3 regions of the Pseudomonas sp. SG20056 genome follow, and region 2 is predicted to be linked to each of the others. Evidence: riboswitches for the same ligand, from Rfam matches in the RefSeq annotation. Region 2 holds a riboswitch; each other region holds the start of a gene.
What was found. A riboswitch is a leader RNA that binds a small molecule or an ion and turns the genes downstream of it on or off. The one in region 2 is predicted to bind cobalamin.
Positions count from the first base shown of each region.

Region 1 (7,162 bases), 1.7 Mb from region 2:
ATCGATAAAGGCCTCGTCCACCACCAGCCAGCCGCCCCGCTCGGCCAACCGCCGATGCCACTCCAGCAAGCGTGCAGGTTCAATGCAGCGGCCGGTAGGGTTATTCGGGTTGACCAGCAACAGCACATCGATGCGCTCCAGCGCCCGCTCGATGGCCCCTTCGCTGAGTTCCAGCAAACGATGCCCTTCGCGCTGCCAGGCCGCCGCATGCTCGGCATAAGCGGGTGAAACAATGCCCACGGTGACGTGTCGCAGCAGACGCGGCAGCGCCTGAATGGCGGCTTGCGAACCCGCCACCGGCAGCAGGTTGGCGACGCCGTAGTAATCGCGCGCAGCGATTTCCAGGCCGTCCTGCTGCTCGGGCAAGCGTGTCCAGGCACTGGCCGGAATGGCGGGCAAGGGCCAGCCGTAGGGCGCAATGCCGGTGGACAAATCCAGCCACTCCGCCAGGGCTATGCCATAACGCAGCGAGGCTGCGCGTAGCCGGCCACCATGTTCAAGCATAAGCAAGCCCCCACAGCACTAGCAGCGCCAGCCACAGCAGCACGCCGCCGTAGACCAGATTGACTGCCCGTTCGATATCCCGCGCCCGGGGCGGCGGCCCCGCACCCAGATCAGGCCGCACATGCACCTCACCGTGATATTCCGCCGCCCCGCCCAGGCTGACGCCCAAGGCCCCTGCACCCGCTGCCATCACGGGGCCAGCATTCGGGCTGTCCCACAGCGGCGCCTGGGTGCGCCAGCAACGCAGCGCCAACAGGGTTTTACCCAGCAACGCGTAGGTCAAGGCGACCAGCCGCGCAGGCAGGTAATTGAGTGCATCGTCGATCTTCGCCGCGGCCCAGCCGAAGCGTTCAAAGCGTTCATTGCGATAGCCCCACATAGCGTCCAGGGTATTGCTCAGGCGATACAGCACCACCCCCGGTGCGCCAGCCAACACAAACCAGAACAGCGCGGCGAACACCGCGTCGCTGCCGTTTTCCAACACCGATTCGCTGCCAGCGCGGGCCACACCCGTGGCATCCAGTTGCGCGGTATTGCGGCTGACCATATAGCCAACCCGCTCGCGGGCCAGGCGCAAATCGCCCAGACGCAGCGCCTGCGCCACTGGCATGGCATGCTCACCCAGGCTTTTCAGACCCAGGGCGGCATACAAGGCCATGATCTCCACCGCCCAACCCAGCCCGCTGATCTCACTCAACAGCCAGGCCAGCAGGGTCAGCGGCAATACCGCCAGGCACCATGCGCTGACGCCATGGCTGCGCCAACCGCTGCCCGCCGGATTGAAGCGTTGCTCGATACGCTCGGCCATACGACCAAAGGCCACCAGCGGGTGCCAGCCCTTGGGTTCGCCAAAAATCGCATCCAGAACGACTCCGGCGCAGGTACTCAGCACCAGGCTCATGGCGTGCCCCACTGATTCTCGAACAGCAACTCGCTGAGCGGCCGAGGCTCAGCCCAACCCTGCTGCACCAGCATCGGCGCCTCATAGAATTCCGTCACTGGCCCCAGGCACAGCACCGCCAACGGTTTGCTACCCGTCGGCATATTGAGCAGATCCGCCAGGGCTTGGGGCTCGAAAAGCGACACCCAGCCCATGCCCAAACCCTCTGCACGGGCCGCCAGCCAGAGGTTCTGAATCGCGCAGGCCAGGGATGCGAGGTCCATCTCCGGCAAGGTGCGGCGGCCAAACACATGGGCCTCACGCCCCTCCATCAGGGCCACCACCAACAGTTCGGCGCAGTCGCGAATACCCTCGACTTTCAGCCGCATAAACTCGTCGCTGCGCTCGCCCAACGCCTCGGCGGTGCGCGTGCGCTCCTCCTCTACCAGGCCGTGGATCGCTTCGCGCAAGGCCGGACGGGTGATGCGAATAAACCGCCAGGGCTGCATCAAGCCCACGCTGGGCGCCTGATGCGCAGCTTCGAGCAAGCGCGCGAGCAACTCGGGAGCCACCTCGCCACCGCTGAAATGGCGCATATCGCGGCGCTCAGCGATGGCGCGGTAGACCGCCGCACGCTCTTCGGCACTGAAGGCCTGCTCGCTCATGCCGGCGCACCGGGACAAAACAGCGCGGCAGCGGCAACCGGGTCGGACGGCAGATAGAAGTGAATATAGGAGGCGGTCATCCGCCCCTGGCGATAGACCGCCTCACTGGTGCGCTTGTAGTTCGGGCACTCTCCACGGGTCAGCGGTTGCAGTTCGCTGCTGAGCGCCGAGTAGTGAAAACTGTGGCCGCGCAGCAGCCCTTCTGGCAGCTCAGCCTGTTGCAGGGCCATGGCGGTCATACGTGGTTGCAGGGTCGCCTCGCCGTTTAACAAACCGAGCATCTGCCCGCTGGCGCCCTGCTTGTCGGTCAGTTTGTCGAGCAGGTAAAGCATGCCACCGCACTCGGCGTGGATCGGTTTGCCTGCCTCGTGGTGAGCGCGGATTGCCTCGGCCATAGCCTGGTTGGCTTCAAGTTGCTCCAGATGCAGCTCTGGGTAACCGCCGGGCAGGTACAGGCTGTCGACATCCGGCAACTGCTCATCTGTAAGCGGCGAAAAGAACTGCAATTCGGCACCCAGTTCGCGCAGCAAATCGAGGTTGGCCTGATAGAGAAAGGCAAAAGCGCTGTCGCGTGCTACGCCAATCCGCACATCCTTGAGCAATTGCGCGGGCCTTGCCTGCTCTGGTGCGGCGAAGCTGACTGGCGGCGGCAGACTGGTATCGGCACTGGCAGCCAAAGCATCGGCGGCGGCGTCCAGACGGGCATCCAGGTCGAGCAGTTCGCCCGCCTGAACCAGGCCGAGATGGCGGCTCGGTAAACCGACCTCGGCGCTGCGTGGTAATGCGCCGTACCAGCGGATCGAGGCCGGCAGCACATCACGCAGGATCTCGCCATGCCGCACACTGCCAACCCGGTTACCGAGCACGCCAGAAAACGGCAGATCCGCCTGGAAGGTCGCCAGGCCATGCGCCATGGCGCCGAAGGTCTGCGCCATGGCCGAACCGTCGATCACCGCTAGCACCGGCACACCAAAGTGCCGGGCCAGATCGGCTGCCGAAGGCGTACCATCGAACAGGCCCATCACCCCTTCAATCAGAATCAGGTCAGCCTCACCCGCCGCCTCCCAGAGCAGACGACGGCTCTCGGCTTCACCGACCATCCACAGGTCGAGCTGATACACCGGCGCACCGCTGGCGCGAGCGAGAATCATCGGGTCAAGAAAGTCCGGGCCGCATTTGAACACCCGCACGCGCTTGCCCTGGCGTGCATGCAAGCGCGCCAAGGCCGCGGTGACCGTGGTTTTACCCTGACCGGAGGCCGGTGCCGCGATCAATAACGCGGGGCATGAGCGGGCGCTGTTCAAAACTCCACACCCTTCTGCGCCTTAACCCCGGCCTTGAACGCATGCTTGACCAGGCTCATCTCGGTCACGGTATCCGCGGCCTCGATCATGCCCGGCAACGCGCCCCGACCAGTTACTACCACATGCTGTAGCAGCGGCCGCGCCTCGATATCGGCGAGCACCGCGTCGAGTTCCAGATATCCGTATTTCAGAGCGATATTCAGCTCGTCGAGCACCACCAGACCGATGGCCGGGTCATTCAGCAGCTGCGCCGCCACCGTCCAGGCTTCGCGCGCCTTGTCGATATCACGCTGGCGATCCTGGGTCTCCCAGGTAAAGCCCTCGCCCATCACGTGGTAGCTGACTTCATCGGGAAAACGGCGAAAGAAGGCTTCTTCGCCAGTGCTGGCTGCACCCTTGATAAATTGCACCACGCCCACCTTGAGGCCGTGGCCCAGGGCGCGGGCGACCATGCCGAAGGCGCTGCTGCTCTTGCCCTTGCCATTGCCGCTGTGCACCAGCAGCAGGCCATACTCATCCTGGGCCTGGGCAATCTTTTCATCGATAAGGGCTTTCTTGCGGGCCATGCGCGCCTTGTGCCGGGCGTCACGTTCAATCGATTCAGTCATCGCACTGCTCCACCGCCACAGGGCGATCTGGCTTGAAAAAGCATGCGGGGATAGGGAAAGCGCGGGCCTGCGCACAGCGCACACCACACGCCAGCCATCGCCCTCCGCGATGCCGTGGACTGCAGCAGGCCGGTCTCCGGGCTTGTGAGCGAGCCGAATGGCTCACGACCGCACCTTCCCATGCATCACGCACAGTGGCTCTTGCGGCGTTTGACTCACTTACCGTTGCGGGGGCAGCGTCGGAATAGCGGGCGTTCACACGCACAGCGCACCGACTTCCCTGTTTCACCCCGCACACGCAATGCGTTGGGGGCACCTGCTACAAGGCGCGAAGGTTAGAGAGTTCATGATTAAGCGTCAAACGAATGCGCCATTTGGCGCAGACTGCTTAAGCCACCAGGATTACTTGGCCTGACACTTCATCTCGGGCGAGCCATAGCCCCACACCACGCTCGCCTCACCCTGGTGCTCCCAGAATGATTCGTTGCGCCCCTGATATTTGCTGCCGCTGGCTGCAGGTTGCTGGTACATCAGCGCCACGCTGTCAGCAAACTCGGCCAGCAGGGTCCCAGGCTCGGTGGGGTAGTAGGTGACGATGACTTCCTTGGCTGGCAGGTCATCGCATTGAAAATGCACCGGACCGGTCCCTTTCAGTAACGCGTAGCGCGCCTGCAATTCGGCAATCCGCAGGCGATAGCTCTCGGCTACACACTGCTCACGGTCAGCGGCCTTCCAGCAGTCATTGCGGCCTTTTATCCAACCTCTCTGCTCAGCCTTGAGTACAGGAGGATGCTGATTTTCGGCCTTGGCCGAAGCCTGCTGATAAACACTCGCCATTTTCTGATCAAGTTCGGCCAGAGCAGGCGTCTGACAAATCAGCTCCTCGATACTGCCAGCCGCTACCTTGGCACAGCTGAACGCTGGCTCAGCCGCCTGCAGGGTCGCTAACGGCAGGCCGAGCAGAGCCAAAATGGCAAAACGCTTAGGGGTGAACATGCTGATTCCTCATTCGCTATCCGTTGGTTTTTACTAGCCATATCCAGACTTACATCCTGCTGGCACCAAGCTGCATGTTTCGTCACTTAAGGCCAGACCAGAACACCTACCACTGCCCCTTGAGTACCCGCCGGGTTGCTTCACGTACCGTCAGCGGGTAGTCAGTATTCATGTACCAGACTGCCGGGTGCTCGGTGACAGAGAGCGCCCGCTGATCCGGCGGCAGGTTGGTACGCAGCAGCAAGATCACATCACTGCTGACCCAGGGGTGACGGTACCAGTAGTGATGCCCGACGATATCAAAGCCGCGCTCGCTGCTATTACCGGACACATCCAGCAGAGTGACATTGTTCAAGTGCCGCCTGCGGGTGAACTGGTGCAGGCTCTGCTCGGCCCGACTGCTGCCAATCCGTGCGCCACCAGGCATCAGGCGCTGCGCGTAATCCAGTGCCTCGTCCTGATCGGACACAGTGATCATCACCTGCTCAGCGACGCGACTGATTGCCGGCAGACGCCCCTCAAATACTTCCTCGGGGACATCCGCAGCGGCAAACACCACTGCGCCAATCCGATAACGCGCCTGCAACTGCGCGGTATTCAAATCCGGATGACGATTCTGGAACGTCTGCAACGCCAGAGATGCCACGCGCCCACCGGCGCTATAGGCGATCAGGTTGATCCGCTCGGCAGCGGTATGCCGCGCCAGCAGTTCGATCAACTGCGCCAACGCCTGGCTAGAATCACGAGCGCGATTCACATCAATGCCGAGCAGATAGCTGGCAATGTTCTGGTGTGACGGCCAGTCGAACGCCAGACCGACAAAGTCGCGCCCGGCAAAATGTACCAGCTCGCCCGTCAGTTCACAGGCATTGGCGAAATCCACCTTGGCACCATGCACATAGATGATGATTTCCTTGTCGCGGGCGTTGTCCAGCGCCAGGTTGATCGCATCGACATAGCTCTGCACCGGCGGCGCCAAAGGCACATCAATCGGCCGCAGCACCGGCAGTACCGCTGTTTGCTGAGCCGCAATCAGACTCAGTGGCAGCTCACGCGCGCGCAGCTCGCTAACCGAAGCCGAATGCAATTGCGACCAATCACTCTGCTGGTCGCCCAAACGCACCTGGGCACGCCCCAGTTGCAAGGTTGGACTGACGCGATTGCCATAGCCCACGCCCTCTGGCGCCCGGGTAGTGGCGTAGAACAGTGCCACATCGGGCACCCGTTCTGCCGGTGACAAATGGGCGAAAGGATCGATAGCAGCCTGGTGATAAATCACCGGCGTGCTCATCAGCATCAGCGGCGTTGGCCCAGCACAGGCGCCCAACAGCAGAGCAAGGCATACACATGACAGCGCGCGTAAACAGGTCATCGGCAGTCGCCACTACTAAGGGGTCAGAAGGTCATCACAAACAAGCAGCAAGCCTAGCCGCGATTCAATGTCTGGGCATAAAGCCCGCCGGCTTGCTGGCCAGCCACTCAACAAACGTACGTAGGCGTTCGTCGCTGAGCAGGCTGTCGCGATTGTTATAGGTCAGCGCCAGCTCCTTTTCGCTGAACAGCCGGTGGATCTGATTGTGGCAGGCACGGCAGACCCAGAGCGTGGCGCTGATGCGCTCGCTTTTGCCGAAGCGCTTCTGCACATAAACCTTGTTGTGCAGCGCCTTGGGGATCAAATGGTGACGCGTCAAAGCGGCCGCACGGGCGCAGAGCTCGCAGGCATCAGGTTGTTCGGGCAGACGAATCGGTTCAGGCATACGGGTTCAGCGTTTACGGCACAGGCTCAAACCGTCGCCCAACGGCAACAAGGACAGGTCGAGGCGTGGATCATCCCGCAGCGCCAGGTTAAGCGCCTGAATGGCTCGGGTGTCGTCGCTTTCGGGGTTCTGCTCAAGCACACGTCCGCTCCACAGGGTATTATCGAACAGGATCAGTCCACCCTGGCGCACCAGGCGCAGGGCATGTTCCAAATAGGCTGGGTAATTGGCCTTGTCGGCGTCGATAAACAGCAGGTCGATACTGCCAGCCAAACCTTCAGCTTCTAGCTCCGCCAGGGTCTGTAGCGCCGGCGCCAAACGCTGTTCGATACACCCACTCAATCCCGCTTCGCGCCAATAACGCTCGGCAGTGGCGTTGTACTCAGCGGGGATGTCGCAGCAGATCAGTCGACCACCTTCGGGCATGGCCTGGGCCATGCAAATGGCG
Region 1 covers NZ_CP134499.1:1,906,639-1,913,800, reverse strand. The annotation lists gene cobD (threonine-phosphate decarboxylase CobD) at 1-504, opposite strand, end outside; gene cbiB (adenosylcobinamide-phosphate synthase CbiB) at 497-1,405, opposite strand; gene bluB (5,6-dimethylbenzimidazole synthase) at 1,402-2,049, opposite strand; gene RHP75_RS09270 (cobyrinate a,c-diamide synthase) at 2,046-3,353, opposite strand; gene cobO (cob(I)yrinic acid a,c-diamide adenosyltransferase) at 3,350-3,961, opposite strand; cobalamin riboswitch at 4,071-4,296, opposite strand; gene RHP75_RS09260 (MliC family protein) at 4,364-4,957, opposite strand; gene RHP75_RS09255 (alpha/beta hydrolase) at 5,064-6,329, opposite strand; gene RHP75_RS09250 (hypothetical protein) at 6,394-6,714, opposite strand; gene RHP75_RS09245 (class I SAM-dependent methyltransferase) at 6,721-7,162, opposite strand, start outside.
Region 1: another riboswitch for cobalamin. It lies ahead of cobO (cob(I)yrinic acid a,c-diamide adenosyltransferase); the one in region 2 lies ahead of RHP75_RS17250 (energy-coupling factor ABC transporter permease).

Region 2 (7,162 bases):
GCCGCTTCCTGCAGCGCCTGCTGCACCTCGGCCAGGGCCGGCAGCGGAATGTTTGGCGGCAGCACGCGGTCGAGAATGCCATCGCGGCGCATATAGGCGTGAGCCAGCACGTAGTCGCCGATGGTCTGCGACTGACGCAGGCCGCCGCAGTGGCCGATCATCAGCCAGCAGTGCGGACGCAGCACGGCCAGGTGATCGGTGATGTTCTTCGCGTTGGATGGGCCGACGCCGATGTTGACCAGAGTGATGCCATGGCCGTCCTCGGCCTGCAGGTGGTAGGCCGGCATCTGGTAACGGTGCCAGATGACGTTTTCGATAATCGCCTGCATCTCGCCTTCGGCCATGCCGCGCTCGATCACCACGTTGCCCGGCAGCACCATGCGGTTGAAGCGCGACTCACCGACCAACATGTCCAGACCATGGCGGATAAATTGGTCGACGTAGCGATGGTAGTTGGTCAGCAGAATCCACGGCTGTACATGCCGCCAGTCGCTGCCGGTGTAATGCACCAAACGGCGCAGGGAGAAATCCACCCTTGCCGCGTCGAACAGCGCCAGCGGCAGCGGATCGGTGTTTTCCCAGTCGTACAGGCCATCGGCTGTACCGTCGGTGGCGGCGGACAGATCAGTGCTGGGGAATACCCGCGCCAACTCAGCGGCGGTTACCCCGGAGCCGGCCAGCTCATCGCCCTGCTCGACCACGTACGGATAAGGAATGTTCTGCTGGCTGATGCCCACTTCCACGCGCACGGTGAAGTCGTTCATCAGTGGCCGTAACTGCTCCAGCAGGTATTTGCGGAACGCCGCCGGGTGCGTGACGGTGACGCTGTAAGTGCCGGGCACCTGCACCTTGGCGTAGGCACGCACGGTGGTCGGCACTTCGCCCTGACACAGGTAAACCAGACGCAACTCGGGGTAGCGGAACTGGCACTGCTGAGCGGCATCTGGTTTGACGCGCTCTTTCAGGTAGCGCTTAAGCGCCTGACTCAAGCCCGTGGTCGCCTGCAGGTGCAAGGCGGCCAGACGATCCACTGCTTCTTCAGCGGTGTTGGCGACAATAAAGTCATCGGAACAAGGGTTCACAAGGCACCTTCCTGGCTGATCGGAATGGCTCTATCTTGCCCTGATCCGCCGCGTTTGCGATAGCGCGACGTTGCCCGCGCAGGCTACTTGAGCAGCGCTTGCAGATCCTCGGGCACAGCCTGCGGGGTCAGCGGGCCGACGCGCCGTGTGCCCGGATTTCCCAAGGGAAACAGCCCCAGCAACGACCCCAGGCTACCGGGAATGCGCAGCAGTTGTGCCAGGCCCTCGGCCCAATCACGCTGGCGCCAAGCCCAGGCAAGCATCCACAGGTGGCTGCGCAGGTGTTCGCTGAAATAACGCTGACCGAGAATATGCGCCCGCTCCAGATGGCGCAGCTCGGCTGCCGGATCAATACCGCGCTGGGCGCGGGACAGTTGGTATTCCTGCCAGAAGGCTTGTTCACGGGTCATGGCAACGCTCCTCTATTAAGCTGCGTCACCAGTCTGCAAGTGCGGGGCGGCCCCCAGGTCAAGCATCCGTTGCTAATCTTCTGTCAGCCAATTGCCTAAGGAACACTCATGCCGCGCGCGCTGCTCACCCTTGTGCTCTGTTTATTACCCAGTTTTCTGCTAGCCGATAGCCTGGATGGCCATTACCTGACCACGCTGGATGGCCAGCCAGCCGAAATGCACCTGCGCAGCCAGGGCCAGCAGGTCACGGGAGAATATGTGGAGGGTGGCAGGTTACGCCTGCAAATCAGCGGCAACTTTGACGGCCAGTTGCTCCGCGCGCAGATCAGCGAAGCGCAATCTGGGCAGCTGATTGCCAATATGAATGCCACCTACGCCAATGGCATGCTCAACGCTCATATTGCCGCACGTAACCCGACTACCGGGGCCACCCTGGAACGCAAGGCGCTGTTTCACCGGCAGAACCTCAGTGCAGCCGCAACCGCTCAAGCTAACAGCCCAAGCAACAACGCCACACGCGACCCGGCGCTGATCGGCACCTGGGTGCACGAAAAGATCATCAACAGCGGCGGCGCCAATTTCGCCTCCATGACCACCCAGATGATCCTGCAACTGCAGGGCGACGGCAGCGTTTCACAATGGACACGTAGCGTGGCAGGTGGCGCCGACTGGAACTACGACAGCCCTGGCGAGCTGCAATACAGCGGCCGCTGGCAGAGTAACAACGGCCTGTTGGAAGTGCAGATGCAGGGCCGCAGTGACTATCAGCCTGCCGCCTACTATCGCTTTAGTGACCAGTACCTGGTCACTGAGAGCAATACCGGCAAGCTGATCTGGCAGCGTCGCCAGTAATCAATCAGGCCGGCTGATGCAGACGCGTGTTGAACAGCGGCCCACGGCTATACGCGGACAGCGCCTTGGCAGCGGCCAGCACACCGAGATCAACCAGCGGTTCGATGAGGATCACGCTCATATAGGCCAGGCCGAAACTGCCCACGGCCATCAGGTTCTCAGCGGAGAAACCGTTGCCGTAGAACGCCCAGAAACCGACCCAAGCGACAATGCCGCCCTGATAGGCCGTCGACAGCGCCAGCGCCTGCTTGTAGGAGAGATCAACATAAGCAGTACCCGGTGCAATGATGCGCTTGGCCAGCACACTGATCGCCCACAGCGGCACCAGCAGCGTGGTGACGTTCATGCCGTACTGCGGCAGGTCAAACTGGGCAAACAGCAGCCCCTGCAACAGCAGGCCTGCGGCCAAACCAATCGCCGTTGCGCCAGCGCCAAACAGCAGCAACAGGGTCGAGCCGAGGATCAGGTGTACCTCGGAAACCCCGACCGCATGATGCGGAAAGACCTCGAAGAAGCAGAACACCAAGGCAGTGGTCAGCAAGCTACGCAAAGCCAGGGCGGCAGCGCCACCGTTGCTGCGTACGTTATCGAGGGCAAGTTTGGCGCAGAGGCCAAAGGCACCTGCGGCTGTTGCATAACTGAGGAAAATTTTGGCGCCAGTAACGACTTCTGGTTCGATGTGCATAGCGATTCCTGTACCGCGCCCACCGCGCGATGATCCGGATTGAGGGGATGGGCATAAGCGCCCGGCTTCGATGGCAGGTCTCCTGGCTCACGGCTTGATGCGCCACCCGCCTTCCCAACCTTACGGTCAGTGGCATCTGGGCGTCGCTCGCCGTTTACAGTTGCGGGGGCAGCCAGGGCATTGGCGACGAGCGCTTCACCCTGTTCCCTTTTCATCCAGTCGCACCACACGAGCTGGAACCATCGGCGGCCACCTTACCCGGCGGCCACGAGAAATGACAGAGGCCCGGCGTTTACCGCGCAGCTAGCCCAACGGACTCAGTAGCGCCTGACGCCGTATGACGCAAGCAAGTGAATACCGCACTGGCATTGGCGCACAGTTGCCCCTGGGCATCATGCAGCGTGGCCTGCACCGCGACCTGTCGCCCTTCGCGCTGCTGCACGCAGGCCTCGGTATGCAGCGGCAAGGCGGCAAGACCAATCGGGCGCAGGTAATTCACCTGCAGGCTGGCGGTCACGTAGACCTCCTCAGCACTAGCCTGCGAATACACCGCCAACCCCAACGCCGCATCGAACAGCGTGGCGGTGTAGCCGCCATGCACACCGCCGAGTGGATTGAAGTGCACGGCCGGCGGCTGACTGCTGAAGCTCGCCACCCCGGCGACGGCCTGCAGCAGGGAGATACCGTAATCCGCTGCAATATCGCCGGTCAGCCAGACCTTTAAGCGCTCAAACAGACTGCTGTGCATGTTCAGGCCTCAGATCAGGTGCGGCGTACTGCGCGCAACCAGCGCCTCGACATTCACCCCACGCGGCAAGGTGCCGTAGACCCGCCCGCCCTGCCCGCCCAGACGGCTGGCGATAAAGGCGTCCGACACGGCCGCATTACCGGCTTCCAGCAACAGCTTGGCCTGCAGCGCCAGGGCCACGTCTTCGGTGAGCTGACGGGCGCGATACTGAATATCGGCGGTGTCACGGAAATCCGCCTGCAATTGCGTGATATGGGCTTTCAACCGCGCTTCACCATGACCGTCGCCCAGCTCGGCAAACAGCGCATCAAGCACGCCCGGCTCCTTGGACAGTGCGCGCAACACGTCCAGGCACTGCACGTTACCCGAACCTTCCCAGGTCGAGTTGACCGGTGCTTCGCGGTACAGCCTTGGCAGGATGGTGTCCTCGACATACCCCGCGCCACCCATGCACTCGGCGGCCTCGTTGATCATGGCCGGCGCGCGTTTGCAGATCCAATACTTGCCCACGGCGGTGACCAGGCGGGCGAACTTGTCTTCCTGCTCATCGTGCGGGTTATCCAGCGCCTTGCCCATGCGCATGGTCAGCGCCAGGGCCGCTTCGCTTTCCAGGGCCAGATCAGCCAGTACGTTCTGCATCAGCGGCTGCTCGCTGAGTACACGACCGCCCACCTGGCGATGAGCGCAGTGGTGTGAGGCCTGGGTCAGGGCCTGACGCATCAGCGCGCTGGAGCCAATCATGCAGTCGAAACGGGTCAGCGCGACCATCTCGATAATGGTCGGCACGCCACGGCCTTCTTCACCAACCATCCAGGCCAGCGCACCGCGAAACTCCACTTCACTGGAGGCGTTCGACCAGTTACCCAGCTTGTTTTTCAGGCGCTGGATATAGAACTCGTTGCGCGTGCCGTCCGGCCGGTGGCGCGGTAGCAGAAAGCAGGTCAGGCCCTTGGCGGTATACGCCAGGGTCAGAAAGGCATCACACATCGGCGCCGAGCAGAACCACTTGTGCCCCACCAGCTCATAAGCCTGACCGGGACCACCGAGGCCCACCGGGTAGGCGCGCGTGGTGTTGGCGCGCACATCGGTGCCGCCCTGCTTTTCGGTCATGGCCATGCCGATGGTCGCGCCGCTTTTCTGCTCGATTGGCAGGTTGCGCGGGTCGTACTGGGTAGACAGAATTTTCGGCAACCACTTCTCGGCCACATCGGCCTGTAGCTTGAGTGCGGGCACGCTGGCAAAGGTCATGGTCAGCGGGCAACCGCTGCCCGCTTCGGCCTGACTGTGCAGGTAACTCATGGCGGCGCGTGCCACCTGGGCGCCGGCGCGCGGGTCGGTCCAGGGCATGGACGGCAAGCCATGCTCGATGGCTGCACTCATCAACTGGTGATAGGCCGGGTGAAACTCCACTAGATCGGCGCGATGACCGTAGCGGTCGTGGCTCTTGAACACCGGCTTGTTCTCGTTAGCGAGAAAGCCTGCGGCCATCAGCTCGCCGCCCGCCAGGCTGCCATACACATCCAGGCGCTGCGCAGCCCAGCCACCGCCAAAGCGCTTGGTCCACTCCTGCAGCGGCAGGTCAACGCGGTACAGGTTGGCACCGTCCAGCGGCGGCACCTGATTGAACACTTCATGGGTTTCGGCGTGTTGGCTGGCATTCATGGCTGAGGCTCCTCTACGGGCAATTGGGCGCCCACGGCGCGTAGACAAAAGGTGACCAGGGCCTGGCTGACTTCAGCCAGGCTGGGGGCGGGGTATCCGGCTTCACGGGCGGCACGCGCAGGCGGCGATAACGGGCCGACCAGGGCTTCGGCAATGGCGCCGACAAGGCAGGCTGCAACCAGGTTGATCTGCTGCACATGGAACACACCTTGGGCGACGCCCTCCTGCAGCAATTCGACGAACAGATCGGCATAGGCTTCGCGGTAGAGCAGGCGCTGCTCGTCGACTTCAGGATCAACCGGCTCGGCGATCAGGGCGAAGGCCAAGCGGCGACTGTCCCAGGCCCGCGCGGCAAAGCGCTGCAATCCCTCGGACAGACGCAGCACCGGGCTACCCGGCCCGCGTACGGTGGCGGCCAGGGCATCCACCTCACGCTGGCTGGCCACAGCAAACACTTCCGCCGCCAGCTCACCCTTGCTGCGCACATGGCGGTACAGGCTGCCGGTGGCAATGCCGACATCCTCAGCCAACGCCTGCATGGTCAGCGCAGCAAAGCCGCCCTCAGCTACGCGTGCCAGGGCGGCGCTGATAATGCGCTCCCGCAATGCTTGATCGCGGTCGATACGCAGGGCAGTGGTGCGATAGGCCATGGTCTGAATCCTGATTCACTATTGCTCAAGTGAATCAGGATTCAAAGTTTGGCTAAAGGGCGATTCCGGGCACAACAGCGGGCATATTGGCCAGCTGCTGGCGTATACAACCCATGCGATTAGGACTCGCGGCAGAGCACCCAGTCGTGCAATAGATTGCGCAGCTGCTCGAACTTCACCGGCTTGGCCAGGTAGTCACTCATACCGGCGGCCAGGCAGCGCTCGCGGTCGCCGCTGTGGCTGTGGGCGGTGATTGCCAGCACCGGCAGCAGCTGGCAGCCGGGCAGATTGCGCAGCGCCCGGCAGGTGGCAAAACCGTCCATCACCGGCATCTGGCAATCCAGCAATACCGCATCGATGGTTTCGTTACGCAGCACCTCAAGGGCCTCAGCGCCGTTATCGGCGGTACGCACCTGATAACCCAGCTTGAGCAGCATGCCGCGGGTCACCAGTTGGTTGATCGCATTGTCCTCGACGATCAGCACCGTGCACTGCTCTGGCGCGCGCAGCGCCGGGCCGGCGGCGCGTAGCACGACTGCGGCTGGAGTGGTCATCTGCACCGGCAAGGCCAGCGGCAGCTCCAGGCGAAAACAGCTGCCCTGCCCTGGCTGGGACTCATGACTGAGGTCGCCGCCGAGCAGGTCGACCAGTTGCCGGCAGATCGCCAGGCCAATGCCCAGGCCGCCGTACTCGCGGGTCATCGAGCCGTCCAGCTGCTGAAAGCGCTGATACAGCTTGCCGTCGGCCGGCACCGCGAAACCCACGCCACTGTCGATCACCTCGATGCGCAGCGGCAGAATATCGCTGGCCGTGCCGCCACGGCTGACCCGCACCCGCACTTCGCCATGCAGGGTGAACTTGATGGCGTTATCCAGCAGGCAATTGAGGCTTTGCACCAGCTTGTTGGCGTCGCCCTCAAGGGTGTCGGGCAGGCTGTCGTCCAGCTCCAGAATAAAGCGCAGGCCCTTTTCCTCGGCGCGCGGCGCGTACTGCGCACGCAAACCGTCGAACAGGCCACGCAGGCTGAACGGCTCGCGCCGCGGGTACAGGCGGCCGGCCTGCAGCTCGGTGAG
Region 2 covers NZ_CP134499.1:3,617,513-3,624,674, forward strand. The annotation lists gene amn (AMP nucleosidase) at 1-1,082, opposite strand, end outside; gene RHP75_RS17240 (DUF3703 domain-containing protein) at 1,166-1,492, opposite strand; gene RHP75_RS17245 (hypothetical protein) at 1,601-2,344, shown strand; gene RHP75_RS17250 (energy-coupling factor ABC transporter permease) at 2,349-3,029, opposite strand; cobalamin riboswitch at 3,084-3,288, opposite strand; gene RHP75_RS17255 (PaaI family thioesterase) at 3,322-3,777, opposite strand; gene RHP75_RS17260 (acyl-CoA dehydrogenase family protein) at 3,787-5,439, opposite strand; gene RHP75_RS17265 (TetR/AcrR family transcriptional regulator) at 5,436-6,089, opposite strand; gene RHP75_RS17270 (7TM diverse intracellular signaling domain-containing protein) at 6,209-7,162, opposite strand, start outside.

Region 3 (7,162 bases), 840 kb from region 2:
GCCAGTCGGTGACGCGTGAGAGCGTGCAGTACCACGAAGGTGCCGAGGCCGCTGACAAGGGCGAGTACCGCCACTTTATGCTCAAGGAAATCCACGAACAGCCCAAGGTCGTACAACGCACCCTGGAAGGCCGTCTGGGTTCCGACCACGTACTGGTTCAGGCTTTCGGTCCGCAAGCCGCTGAGCTGTTTGCCAAGGTGCGCAACGTGCAGATCGTTGCCTGCGGCACCAGTTATCACGCCGGTATGGTCGCCCGTTACTGGCTGGAAGGCCTGGCTGGGATTCCTTGCCAGATCGAAGTGGCGAGCGAATTTCGCTACCGCAAGGTAGTGGTGCAGCCGGACACCCTGTTTGTCAGCATCTCCCAGTCCGGCGAAACCGCCGACACCCTGGCCGCGCTGCGTAACGGTAAGGAGTTGGGCTACCTGGCCAGCCTGGCGATCTGCAACGTTGGCATCAGCTCGCTGGTGCGCGAATCCGACCTGACCCTGCTGACCCAGGCCGGCCCGGAAATCGGTGTGGCCTCAACTAAAGCCTTCACCACCCAGCTGGTCGCGCTGATGCTGCTGACGCTGTCCCTCGGCCAGGTGCGTGGCACCCTGGATAAAGCCCTGCAAGCCGAGCTGGTGGAAGAGCTGCGCCGCCTGCCGACCCGCCTGGGCGAAGCCCTGGCCATGGACAGCGTGGTGGAGAAAGTCTCCGAGCTGTTCGCCGAGAAGCACCACAGCCTGTTCCTCGGCCGCGGCGCGCAGTACCCGGTGGCGATGGAAGGCGCGCTCAAGCTCAAGGAAATCTCCTATATCCACGCCGAAGCCTACCCGGCTGGCGAGCTCAAGCACGGCCCATTGGCGCTGGTGGACAGCGATATGCCGGTGGTCACCGTGGCGCCGAACAACGAGCTGCTGGAAAAGCTCAAATCCAACCTGCAGGAAGTGCGCGCCCGTGGCGGCGAGCTGGTGGTGTTTGCCGATCAGCAGGCCGGCATGAGCAATGGCGAGGGCACCCATGTGGTGAACATGCCGCACATCCACGACGCCCTCGCGCCGATCCTCTACACCATTCCGCTGCAGCTGCTGTCCTACTACGTCGCCGTGCTCAAGGGCACCGACGTCGACCAGCCGCGCAATCTGGCCAAGAGCGTAACGGTTGAGTAAGCAGGGGCTGGCCGATGCGGCGTGAAGATATAAAGAGCAAGCAGGCTCAGGGCGTGCTCTTTGATACCCATATCATCGCCAACCCGGCCAATACGCGGGAGTGGATCGTGCTGTTGAAGAAAGGTGCAGGCACCAGCTTCTTTCTGGTCGATGACCAGGAGCAGGTGGAGTCCTTCGCCGATCTCAATGGCCTGATCGAAGAGCTGCGCTTACTGGGGATCAAGGCTGCGGAGATTCATCTCTAGCCGGCTTTAATCGTCCGCTGATCTGAACAGGTGTCGATGCTCGGCGTTGTACAACGCCGAGTCGGCGAACTGTTCGGCGTGCAGCACGCGGCCGACGAGGATCAGCGCGGTGCGGCGAAAGCCCTTGGCGCGCACCTGTTCCTCGATGGTGGCGAGGGTGCCGCTGACCCAATCCTGATCCGGCCAGCTGGCGCGATGGACCACGGCAATCGGGCAATCCGCGCCGTAATGCGGCAGCAACTCAGTAACGATCTTGCTCAGGTGCACCACGCCCAGGTGGATGGCCATGGTCGCACCGTGGCGCGCCAAGTCGCCCAGTGCCTCGCCCTCGGGCATGTTCGACTTGCTCGCATAGCGCGTGAGAATCAGCGTCTGCGACACCTCAGGCAGGGTCAGTTCGCTTTCCAGCAAGGCAGCGCAGGCCGCAGTGGCCGTGACTCCAGGGATGATCTCGAAGGCGATGCCCAGCCGACGCAGGTGGCGGATCTGCTCGCCAATCGCGCCATACAGCGACGGGTCGCCAGAGTGTACGCGGGCCACATCCTGGCCTTTGTCATCGGCCTGGCGGATCAGCTCGATGATTTCATCCAGATGCAGCTCGGCGGTGTTGATCACCAGTTCGGCGCTATGTCCTTCGAGCACTGCTGCCGGCACCAGCGAACCGGCATAGAGAATCACCGGGCAGCTGCGCAGCAGGCGCTGGCCTTTGACGGTGATCAGCTCGGGGTCGCCGGGGCCGGCGCCGATAAAGTAGACGGTCATGACAGATCCTTGGGTGCAATCGACGCCAGCGCGCAGGTGGCGCTGGCGTTGCGGTTTTTTTCGCCGAGCAGGCGGGCAGCATTGCCGCTCATAAGCGTGGCCAGGGCCATGGCGCAGGGTTCGGCGACAGCCGGGCTGCCGGTTGCGGCCAGGGTGAGCGGCGAGCTTTGCACGAGGTGCTGATAGGGCTGCAATTCTTCCGCACTAAAGCAGTTCAGCTGCAGACCAAGGCGTTCGGCCAATACCAGCAGGCCCGGCTCGTCGCGTTTATGCGCGATGCTGGCCAGCCCCGCCAAGTTATCCACAGTCAGGCCATGCGTCTGCAAGCTATGCAGCAGCAGGCTGAGTAAGTCCTCCACATTGCAGCCACTACGGCAGCCCAACCCGGCGACCACCTGAACGGCGGCAGCGGGGCGGCGAGGGGTGTGGCTGGGGATCATCTGTGGCGCTCGGTGTGTGCGGCGGCGTAGCTCAACATGGTGGCCGGCAGTGGTCAACCGCGATTGACCGGCCGCCATGGCCTGCGTAGCCTTGTCGCGTTCGAGGTTCTTCGTGGGCATGTCCACGAAGCTAAGAGGGAACAAGGTTGATGCCTTGGCTGCCCCCGCAACTGTGAACGGTCCAAAGCCCTTCGATACACCACTGCCAGCGGCGGGAAGGTGAAGGGTCGCGCAAGGCGCAGACCGTGAGCCAGGAGACCTGCCTCGTCACGTTTTCGACAACCGGGCGGGGTGATCCGGTGGTGTTGGCTGACGCCCCGTGGCTGTCATGTCTGTGCCGCCTCCTGCTCGTCTTTCTTTCGACGTCACGCAGGACTCGCCATGCAAACCCTCGCCAAACTTCCCGTCACCATCGTTACCGGCTTTCTCGGCGCCGGCAAAACCACCCTGCTGCGGCACATGCTCGGCCATGCCGACGGGCGGCGCATCGCGGTGATCGTCAACGAGTTCGGCGAGCTGGGCATCGACGGCGAAATCCTCAAGCAGTGCTCCATCGGTTGCAGCGAAGAAGAAGCCAGCGGCCGCATCTTCGAGCTGGCCAACGGCTGTCTGTGCTGCACCGTGCAGGAAGAGTTCTTCCCGGTGATGCGCGAGCTGGTGGCACGGCGCGGCGAGCTCGACCATATCCTGATTGAAACCTCCGGCCTGGCGTTACCCAAGCCGCTGGTACAGGCCTTTAACTGGCCGGAAATTCGTAACGCCTGCACCGTGGATGCAGTGATCACCGTGGTCGACAGCCCGGCTGTGGCGGCCGGCACTTTTGCCGCCTTCCCTGATCAGGTCGATGCGCAGCGCAAGCTTGACCCGAATCTGGACCATGAATCGCCGCTGCACGAGCTGTTTGCCGATCAGCTGGCCAGCGCCGACCTGGTGATCCTCAACAAGGCCGACCTGCTCGACGCCGCCGCTTTGGCTGCCGTGCGTGCAGAAGTAGCCGAGGAGCTGCCGCCCGCAGTGAAAATCATCGAAGCCCACGGCGGCGAGTTGCCGCTGGACGTGCTGCTGGGCCTGAACTGCGAGACCGAACTGCATATCGAGGGCCGTAAGACCCACCATGACCTGGAAGGCCATGAAGACCACGATCACGACGAGTTCGCCTCGTTCCACGTGGAACTGCCTGAAGCCGAGGAAGCGTGTCTGCTGCAAGCGCTGAAGGAGGCGGTCAGCAAACACGGCATTCTGCGCATCAAGGGTTTCGCCGCGATTCCCGGCAAGCCGATGCGCCTGCTGCTGCAAGGCGTTGGCCAACGTTTCGATAAACACTTCGACCGCGCCTGGCAGGCCGATGAGCCGCGCATCACCCGCCTGGTGGTGATTGGCCAGACGCTGGATCAAGCCGCTATCGAAGCCGAGCTGCAGACGGCATTGGCCTGATGGAAATGTGGGAGGGGCTTTAGCCGCGAGCCTTATAGGGCCTGTCGCGGCTAAAGCCCCTCCCACAGGTGAATTCCCCATGCATCTATTGCGCACCCAGCCCGGCAGCCAGCTGCCGGTCGACAGCATTGCCGACCTCGGCCAGACCCCGGCCGAGCTGGTGATTCTGTGCACCGGCGATTCGCACCTGTCGTTGCTGGCCGAAGTGGCGCGGCAGCTGCCGGCGGATTACCCCAGTTTGCGTCTGGCCAGCCCGGCGCAGCTGAGCAATCACGCCTCGGTGGATCTCTACGTTGAGCAGGTGCTGCAGCACGCCAAGGTCATCCTGATTTCCGTGCACGGCGGCGTCAGCTATTGGCGCTACGGCATCGAGCGCCTGGTCGAACTGGCCGAGCGCGGCGCGCGGGTGATTATGGTGCCGGGGTGCGACAACCCCGATCCGGAGCTGATGGCCCTGAGCAACGTGCCAGTGGCCGAGGCCGAACGGCTTTGGCAGTTTCTCCGCCAGGGCGGTGCAGGCAATGCGCTGCAGCTGTTTAACTGCATCGCCAGCCAGTGGCTACAGCGCGATTATTCCTGGGTAGAACCCCAGGCCTTGCCGCGCGTGGGCCTCTATCACCCGCATTTGGCCAATCCGAGCCTGGCCGATTGGCAAGCCAACTGGCAGGTTGATGCGCCGGTGGCGGCGCTGCTGTTCTACCGCACCCAGGTGCAGGCGGCGAATACCGGGTTTATCGATGTGTTCTGCCAGCGCTTGCAGGCCCAAGGCCTTAATCCGCTGCCGATTGCCGTGGCCAGCCTTAAGGAGGCCGCCTGCCTGGCCCAGGTCGAGGGCTGGCTGGACGAAGCCGATGCCCGCCTGATTATCAACACCACGGCATTCGCCCTGTCTAACCCGGAAGCGCCGAGCGCACGGCCTTTCCGCCGCGATATTCCGGTGCTGCAAGCCATTTGTTCGTTGGATAACCATGCACAGTGGCAGGCCAATGCCCAGGGCCTGGGTTCGCGTGACCTGGCCATGCATATCGTGCTGCCCGAGCTGGACGGCCGCCTGATCACCCAGCCGATCAGCTTCAAGGGCCTGGCCTGGCGCAGCGAGCGCAGCCAGAGCGATGTGGTTTGTTACCAGCCGCATCTGCCGGGGATGGATTTCGTCGCCGAGCTGGCGCGCAACTGGATGGCGCTGGCGCACAAAGGCAACGCCGACAAGCGCATCGCCCTGATCCTCGCCAACTACCCGACCCGCGACGGCCGTATCGGCAATGGCGTCGGCCTGGACACCCCGGCGGCGGCGCTAAATATCCTCAAGGCGCTGCAACAGCAGGGTTATCCGGTGGAAGGCTTGCCCGACAGCGGCACCGCGCTGATTCATCAGCTGCTTGGCGGCGTGACCAATGATCTGGACATGCTCGACGCGCGGCCTTGCGCCCAGAGCCTGGCATTGGATGACTATCTGGCGTTTTTCCACAGCTTGCCCGCAGCCAACCAGCAGGCGGTGCGCGAACGTTGGGGCGAGCCGCAGCAGGACCCGATGTTCCGCAGCGGTCGGCTGATGATCGCCGGCCTGCGCTTCGGCCTGACCTTTGTCGGCATCCAGCCGGCGCGCGGTTATCAGCTGGACGCGGCAGCGGTGTATCACGACCCCGATCTGGTTCCGCCGCACGGCTACCTGGCGTTTTATTGCTGGATTCGTACGGCATTTGCGGCGAACGCCGTCATACACGTAGGCAAACACGGCAATCTGGAATGGCTGCCGGGCAAGAGCGTCGGCCTGTCCGAACAATGCTGGCCGAGCGCGATTCTCGGCCCTTTGCCGAATATCTACCCGTTTATCGTCAACGATCCGGGCGAGGGCGCCCAGGCCAAACGCCGTACCCAGGCGGTAATTATCGACCACCTGATGCCGCCGCTGACCCGCGCCGAAAGCTACGGCCCGCTGCGCGATCTGGAGCGCCTGGCCGACGAGTATTACGAAGCCAGCCAGCTCGACCTGCGTCGCGCCGCCGAATTGCGTGGCGAGATTCTGCTCAAGGTGCGTGAGGCCAGCCTCGACCGCGAGCTGGGCCTGCAACTTAACGAAGACCCCAATAGCTGGCTGCCGCAGCTGGATGCCTACCTGTGCGACCTCAAGGAATCGCAGATCCGCGATGGCCTGCACGTATTCGGCGAATCGCCGGCCGGTACCCTACGCCGCGACACCTTGCTGGCACTGCTGCGTATTCCCCGTGGCGACGGCCAGGGCGGCAACGCCAGCCTGCTGCGCGCCCTGGCCCACGATCTGGAACTGGACTTCGATCCGCTCGACTGCGAGATGGCCGCGCCCTGGCAGGGCCCGCGCCCGGCGCTGTTACAGAGCCTCAGCGATGATAGCTGGCGCAGCGCCGGCGATACCCGTGAACGGTTGGAGCTGCTGGCCTTGCAGCTGATTGGTGCGGCGGATTTTGAATCCGTTGGTGCGGAAAGCACCCAGGTGCTGCAACGTTTGCGTGAGCAGATCGCGCCGCTGCTGGATGCCTGCGGCCCGGCCGAGATGCACGGATTGCTGGCAGCGCTAAGCGGGCGTTTTGTCCCGGCCGGGCCGAGTGGCGCGCCGAGTCGCGGGCGGCTCGATGTACTGCCCACCGGGCGCAACTTCTACAGCGTCGATGTGCGCAATTTGCCCACACCGACCGCCTGGCGCATTGGCGTGCAGGCGGCGGATCGCCTGCTGGAGCGGCATCTGCAGGATCACGGCGACCACCTGCGTCAGCTCGGCCTGTCGATGTGGGGCACGGCGACCATGCGCACCGGCGGCGACGATATGGCCCAGGCCCTGGCGCTGATGGGCGTGCGCCCGGTGTGGCAGGCCGGCAGCCAGCGCGTCGAGCGCTTTGAAGTGTTGCCGCTGGCGCAACTCGGCCGCCCACGGGTGGACGTGACCCTGCGCGTGTCCGGGTTCTTCCGCGATGCCTTTAGCAACCTGATTCGCCTGTTCGACGACGCGGTACAGGCGGTGGTTGATCTCGATGAGCCGGAAGAGATGAACCCGCTGTCGGCGCGGGTCTGGCGCGAATCCCTGACCCTGCAGGACAGCGGCCTGGATGAAGCCGAGGCGCGTAAACAGGCCGGTTGGCGAGTGTTCGGTTCC
Region 3 covers NZ_CP134499.1:4,455,920-4,463,081, reverse strand. The annotation lists gene glmS (glutamine--fructose-6-phosphate transaminase (isomerizing)) at 1-1,154, shown strand, start outside; gene RHP75_RS21020 (hypothetical protein) at 1,169-1,399, shown strand; gene cobM (precorrin-4 C(11)-methyltransferase) at 1,406-2,161, opposite strand; gene RHP75_RS21010 (cobalamin biosynthesis protein) at 2,158-2,721, opposite strand; cobalamin riboswitch at 2,688-2,883, shown strand; gene cobW (cobalamin biosynthesis protein CobW) at 2,983-4,035, shown strand; gene cobN (cobaltochelatase subunit CobN) at 4,115-7,162, shown strand, end outside.
Region 3: another riboswitch for cobalamin. It lies ahead of cobW (cobalamin biosynthesis protein CobW); the one in region 2 lies ahead of RHP75_RS17250 (energy-coupling factor ABC transporter permease).